3 regions of the Neobacillus sp. 204 genome follow, and region 2 is predicted to be linked to each of the others. Evidence: predicted binding sites of a transcription regulator. Region 2 holds the regulator's gene; each other region holds the start of a gene.
What was found. The regulator Rex, encoded in region 2, represses fermentation and respiration genes when NADH is low (regulators of the CRP and FNR family bind a similar motif). The targets are predictions, from matches to a motif close to TTGTGAAATATTTCACAA.
Positions count from the first base shown of each region.

Region 1: ACJ004_RS06660 (formate/nitrite transporter family protein) is a predicted target of Rex. The motif match lies at 1,324-1,341, and genes of this name have one in related genera.
Region 3: qoxA (cytochrome aa3 quinol oxidase subunit II) is a predicted target of Rex. The motif match lies at 882-899, and genes of this name have one in related genera.

Region 1 covers NZ_JBJORY010000002.1:525,344-527,617, forward strand. Annotated here, with positions in the region: gene ACJ004_RS06655 (VanW family protein) at 1-267, opposite strand, end outside; gene ACJ004_RS06660 (formate/nitrite transporter family protein) at 461-1,285, opposite strand; gene ACJ004_RS06665 (bifunctional transcriptional activator/DNA repair enzyme AdaA) at 1,490-2,086, shown strand; gene ACJ004_RS06670 (methylated-DNA--[protein]-cysteine S-methyltransferase) at 2,106-2,274, shown strand, end outside.
Region 2 covers NZ_JBJORY010000024.1:5,125-7,398, forward strand. Annotated here, with positions in the region: gene ACJ004_RS28265 (ABC transporter ATP-binding protein) at 1-234, opposite strand, end outside; gene moaC (cyclic pyranopterin monophosphate synthase MoaC) at 414-911, shown strand; gene ACJ004_RS28275 (redox-sensing transcriptional repressor Rex) at 947-1,612, shown strand; gene ystJ (NADP-dependent malic enzyme) at 1,769-2,274, shown strand, end outside.
Region 3 covers NZ_JBJORY010000005.1:238,442-240,715, forward strand. Annotated here, with positions in the region: gene ACJ004_RS12570 (ABC transporter ATP-binding protein) at 1-114, opposite strand, end outside; gene ACJ004_RS12575 (iron-sulfur cluster assembly accessory protein) at 264-566, opposite strand; gene qoxA (cytochrome aa3 quinol oxidase subunit II) at 942-1,919, shown strand; gene qoxB (cytochrome aa3 quinol oxidase subunit I) at 1,909-2,274, shown strand, end outside.

The DNA.
Region 1 (2,274 bases), on a different contig from region 2:
CGCATCGTTATCTGTTCCAAATCCCATATCGACTGGAAGGAAGGTTTTAATAATGGATTTTGTAGTTGGATCAATTACATTGACCGCAATCGGTTTTGGTGCTTCCTCCTTCTGTGGTTCTTCTTGTGGTGTTTGAACTGGCTTTTGTTTAGGCTCCGTAACCTTTTCCTCCACCGCCTTTTCATTCACTGTTTTCCCTGTACAACCAGCCAGCCAAAGTAAACTGCAAATGACTAATACTGAAATTACCCACGAACGTTTTGTCATTTCCCCTAACCTCTTATCCTATATTTTCATGCAGTGACCTAGGACTTCCAATTGCAGTCCATTCATTCTCCGATTTTATTCACATGAACATGGCAATATGATTGATAAGTTTTATTTAGAAAAAAATTCAGCTCCTTTTGACAAAGGAGCTGAATTAATCACAAGAAACTAAATTATTCTTCATGTCATTGATCTATCTAACGCTACTCTTCATCATGGAATGAATCGTTTTCGGTTCAGGTAAAGTCCGTTCATTTTTCTTATAGGCATGCCAATAGGCCATCGCAATAAATACCGATCCGCCCACCGCATTTCCTAGAAAGACAGGGATAAAATTCTCCAGATAAGCTAACCAAGTAAAATGCCCTGCAAAGATCGCTGCAGGAATCACAAACATATTCGCCACTACGTGCTGAAAACCAATCGCGACAAATGCCATGGTCGGAAACCAAATACCGGTAATTTTTCCAACCATATCATTGGCTCCATAAGAAAGCCACACAGCCGAAGCAACGAGCCAATTGCAGCCTATCCCCGAAATAAAGGCTTGGAGAAAAGTAGCTTCTAATTTATGGTCAGCGATACTAATTGTTCTTTCCAAGAACGGTCCTGTTTCCGTAAGGCCAATTATATGTCCAAAAAAGTAAGCCACAAAAATTGCTCCGATAAAGTTACTGACTGTTACAAGAAACCAATTATAAATAACGTCCCTCGTGCTAATCTTATGTGCCATTCGAGCTAGTGGCACAGCCATCATATTGCCTGTTAATAACTCTCCGCCTGCAAGCAATGTGAGGACAAGACCAATTGGGAAAACAGACGCACCAATCAAACTACTCAACCCTTCTAAATTACCTGTGAGAGTTGCCGTTACGCGAATAAAAAGTAAATAACCTAAAGCAATGAAGGCACCTGCTTCAAAACCTAAAATCAGTGTTTGTAAAGGAGGGTAATTTGATTTTTTCACTCCATTTTCGACGGTAATTTCCATGATTTTTTCGGGTTTACTGTATCCCATCAGATGTTCTCCTTTTTAAAAAACTAGAGTGTTTTACTTTGTGATATATTTAACATATTCATTTTATAACAAATTCTTCTAAAATCCTGTGAATATTTCTTTAACTATTTTAGAGCGCTTACAATTATCTTTGTAATCTTGCTTTTATATTCAATTTTACTTACTTCACTCTTTTAATAAAGGTATACTGTTTATCGAGGTGATATGGTGAAAAGTGTAAACAAAATGCAGGAGGTTTGTAATGATAAGAGCAGTCTGACAGAAGAAAGATGGCAGGCCATTATCAATAATGATTGTTCATACGATGATCAATTTTTTTACGGTGTTAAAACAACCGGTATTTTCTGTCGTCCATCCTGCAAATCCAAAGCTCCCAAAATTGAAAATGTCCAGATTTTTTTAAAAGCAGAACATGCATTGGCTGAACATTTCCGCCCTTGTAAACGCTGTAAGCCAAACGGACTTCGTCTCCCAAATGAAGACTGGGTAGGACAGATTACTAATTACGTTGACATGCATTTTAACGAACCGTTAACACTCGAAAACTTAGCAGATATTTGTCACGGCAGTCCTTATCATTTGCAGCGGACATTTAAGCAGATTAAAGGTATAAGCCCCATTCAATATATCCAGCAGACACGAATTACTCATGCTAAGCAGAATCTAGAAACTACAGATAAAACGATAAATGAAATCAGCATGGAAGTGGGAATCCCGAATTCAGCTTATTTCGCCACTCTTTTTAAAAAAATAACCACCTATACGCCATCAGAATATCGTCATTTGAACCGAAAGAAATAAAGATTGGAGATTTTTTTCAATGGATAAGAAAATAATTTACTGGAGTCTCTTCGTTCATGGCCCATGGAAAATGTACCTTGCAGCAACAGCAGAAGGACTTTGTTATGTTGGGTCCAATTATAAAGAATTTGAGGAACTAAAAAACTGGGTGCAGAAAAAGTTTCCCCAGCACCAATTGGAGCAAGATG
Region 2 (2,274 bases):
CTCTAAACCAGTATTTTGTGCTAGATAGCCAATCGTTACTTCTTTTGGCTTAATGATTTCTCCGCCATCATGCGACAGGTGTCCAGCAATAATCTTCAATAATGTCGATTTTCCTGCCCCATTGCGTCCCACTAAAGCCACACGGTCTCGAGTTTGTAATTCTAGTTTAATATTCGATAAAATAAGGTCAGCACCATAATATTTTTGTAGTTGATTAACCTGTAACAAAATCATTCTCATTCACCTCTATTACATAGGTTTAGTGTACCTTATTCCCGGTATGTCGGCAATAAACTGCTAAGCAGGTTAGGAGGATGAGAGTTTTAATTCGACAAAAAACCTTGGATTTAGTTCAAAGTTTCACACACATAGAAGGAAAAATAGTGTATGATTTGATGGGAGGATTTTTTTATATGGCAGAATTTACTCATTTTAATGAAGAAGGCCGAGCAAAAATGGTCGATGTCAGTGATAAGCCTGAAACGGCACGTACGGCAATTGCTCATTCCAGCATTACCATTAGTAAAGAAATTTATGATAAAATTACCAATAACGAGATGAAAAAAGGCGATGTCTTAGCAGTGGCTCAGGTAGCTGCAGTCATGGCAGCAAAAAAGACTTGGGATTTGATTCCGATGTGTCATCCGATTCCATTAACAGGGGTTAATATTTCTTTTTCCTGGGAACAGGACACGCAAGAGAACTATCGTTTAAATATAGCAGCAGCCGTTAAAACCAAGGGGAATACAGGGGTAGAAATGGAAGCGTTAACAGCCGCTTCAGCGTGTGCTTTAACGGTTTATGATATGTGTAAAGCCGTTGATAAAGGTATGGTGATTGGACCGACGTATCTTGTCGAAAAAACGGGCGGTAAAAATGGTGATTTTAAGAGAACTGAAAAAGTTAAATGATATTTAACTAAATTATCCAAGGGGTGTGGGAGATTATGAGTAATGAAACAATGAAAATACCACAGGCGACAGCAAAACGGCTGCCCCTCTATTACCGATTTCTAAAAAACCTGCATACATCCGGTAAACAAAGGGTCTCTTCAGCCGAACTAAGTGAAGCAGTAAAGGTAGACTCCGCCACAATTCGCCGCGATTTTTCTTATTTCGGTGCATTGGGGAAAAAGGGTTATGGGTACAATGTTAATTATTTGATATCCTTCTTCCGTAAAACTTTGGACCAGGATGAGTTAACAAAGGTTGCCTTAATAGGGGTTGGAAATCTAGGCACGGCGTTCTTAAATTATAATTTTTTAAAAAATAATAACACAAAAATAGAATGTGCCTTTGATGTTGATCCAGAAAAAATGGGAACCAAGATTCGCGAGGTCCCAGTTTATCATATGGATGAATTAGAGAAGGTTTTAACTGAGGGGGGTATATCCGTTGCCATTTTAACGGTTCCGGCCCCTGTAGCACAGATGATTACCGACCGACTTGTAAGTGCAAATGTAAAGGGGATATTAAACTTTACTCCAGCACGATTAAATGTCCCTCCACTGATTAGGGTGCATCATATTGACCTGGCAGTGGAGCTGCAATCGCTTGTCTATTTTTTAAAGCATTATCCGACGGTGGAAGTAGAGGAAGAAGAAGAAGAATAACTAGTTAAGAGGCTTTTCACAGAATTTGTGGAAAGCCTTTTGTATTTTTAAACCCTGCTTTTTTTAATTACATAATCTATCAAAATACGGACGTATGGACTAAGATTTAGGTAGATTAATGCAAACGGTTACTAAACCGGAAAGTGGGGAAATCCAATGTCAAGTTTACGAGTTGAAGCGTTAAAAATGCACAAGAAGCATCAAGGAAAAGTCGGGATTTATTCAAAGGTTAAGGTACATAATGCAAAGGATTTAAGCTTAGCATATTCACCTGGTGTGGCAGAGCCTTGTATGGATATTTATGAAGACGAAAGCAAAGTCTATGATTACACTTCAAAGGGCAATCTTGTTGCGGTCGTTTCAAATGGAACTGCAGTCCTTGGGCTGGGAAATATTGGACCAAAAGCAGCGATGCCTGTTATGGAAGGAAAGGCCGTGTTATTCAAATCCTTCGCAGATGTTGACGCATTTCCTATTTGCTTAGCCACCACTGACACAGACCAAATTGTAGAAACCGTTAAGTTACTAGAACCAACATTTGGAGGCGTGAACCTAGAGGATATTGCGGCTCCACAATGCTTTGAAATTGAAGACCGCCTCCGCAAAGCCTGTGAGATTCCAGTTTTTCATGATGACCAGCATGGAACTGCGATTGTAACAGT
Region 3 (2,274 bases), on a different contig from region 2:
TTGCATTGCAAGCGGGAAGGCTAATTCAAGGGCTGCTACTATGACTGCACTGACAAAATCTAAAATAAACAGCCTCTTATGGGGTCGATAATAAGAAAAAAAACGTCGAATCATATGTAATCTCCTTTTGTGTAGAAACTCATAATTGGTTATGAATCACAATAATAGGATTATATGAAAAATTTACTAACTTTTTCAAGTTTTAAGAAAATATTTACAATAAAAAAACGCCAGTCACATTTAACAAGCGTTTTTTTGTTCTATTAATGGTGATGGTGGACGCCCATTGTAGGGTTAGTAATTAACCATTCTTCTTTCGGTAATTGGAAATATTGGATCCAGATACTATTTAAGGCAGGTTCATTTTTATCAAGAATAAAATCAATTTCTTTATCGCTTGTAACCACTACATCGTTTTCTGTTGGCGTATCCAGCATTAAATCATAATGGGCGTGGTCCCCATGAATACTTGTGACATAAACTCGGTATAGTTTTCCTTGTGCTTCTTCTTGTTCTAACATTTTTTTCAACGCTTTAGCTGCATTACGATTAACTTTTACCTTCATTTTTTGCTCTCCTCTATCTATGTATTCCTACGTATTATCCCACTTTTTATCTAAAATAGACAATTAAAAGATTTGTGACAACAAAAACATAGTTAGATTTTTTATAAAATCAACTTCCCTTATTTTCCCTCGCATTGGATATTAAATCCTTAACAAATTTGTCACAATTTAATCCAAAAACCTATATTATCATCACAGCAATATTGTTAATATAGGTTTTGAGAAAAAACAAAAAGACTAATTAATATTAAATAATAATTAATATAAACATATTTAATTCAGTAAAAAACAGAAAGGAAAATAGTTTTATCTTGTTTGTGAAAGATTTCACGATTATAATCTTAAAAGTGTACATTATGGAAGGGAGATATATACATGTTTAAAAAAAGCTACTTATTTCCACTGTTAGCTTTATTACCAATTCTACTTTTAAGCGGCTGTTCAAAAATGGTCGTCTTTGATCCAAAAGGACCTGCAGCACGTGATATTCTTGATTTGATTAACTGGTCACTTATTTTTATGCTGCTAGTGGTTGTCGTGGTATTTGGTTTATTTGGATATATCATATGGAAATATCGTGCTAAACCTGAAAATGCAGATTATCAGCCTCCTGAAGAACATGGAAGCACAAAATTAGAAATAATTTGGACTGTGATTCCTATTCTTATTGTTATTGCTTTAACAATTCCTACTGTTAAAACAATCTATAAACTAGAAAAAGTACCTGCCGGGTATGAAAATAAAAAACCAATTACCATCAATGTGACTTCCGCCGATTGGAAATGGATTTTTAGCTATCCTGAGCAAGGAATCGAAACTGTGAACTATGTGAACATACCTGCTGGTACTCCGGTACAGTTTAAATTAACCTCTGCTGGCACAATGCAATCCTTCTGGGTTCCTGCTTTAGGCGGTCAAAAGTATACCATGAATAAGATGGAGACAGAGTTGTACCTTACCGCTGACAAACCTGGAGAATTTTTAGGAAGAAATACAAACTTTAACGGCAAGGGTTATGCTGAGATGGAATTTACAGTCGAAGCAAAATCCCCGCAAGCCTTTGAAAAATGGGTAAATGAAGTCAAAGATACTGCGCCTAAGTTAACGGAAAAGAAATACGTTGAACTACTTAAGCCTACACACTTAGGACGTGAGACATTCGTTGGTACTCATCTAGTCTGGGTCAACCATGCAGATATGAATTCAAAAACGTATACAAACCCTGAATTATATGAAGTACATGGCGTAAAAGGAAAGATTTTTAAAGAAAAAGAAACAACTGGGAATTCTATGGACATGGATGGAATGAACACGGACGAAAATTCTGATGGAGGTGAACACAATGGGCATTAATTGGCATGACTTTTTTATCGTCGGCAACCCATTAATACTAGGTTCACAGATTGCTATTCTCTTAACGATGATAGGCATTGTAGCTGGAGTTACCTATTTAAAGAAATGGAAATGGCTTTGGAGAGAATGGTTGACAACTGTCGATCATAAACGAATTGGGATCATGTATATCCTTTCTGGTGTGCTGATGTTTTTCCGAGGCGGAGTAGATGGGCTTTTAATGAAGGCTCAAACATCTCGACCAGAGATGAAATTTTTAGATGCACAGCATTACAATGAAATTTTTACAACACATGGTGTTATCATGATTCTCTTTGCAGCAATGCCATTATTAATTGGTTTAATGAACGTGGTG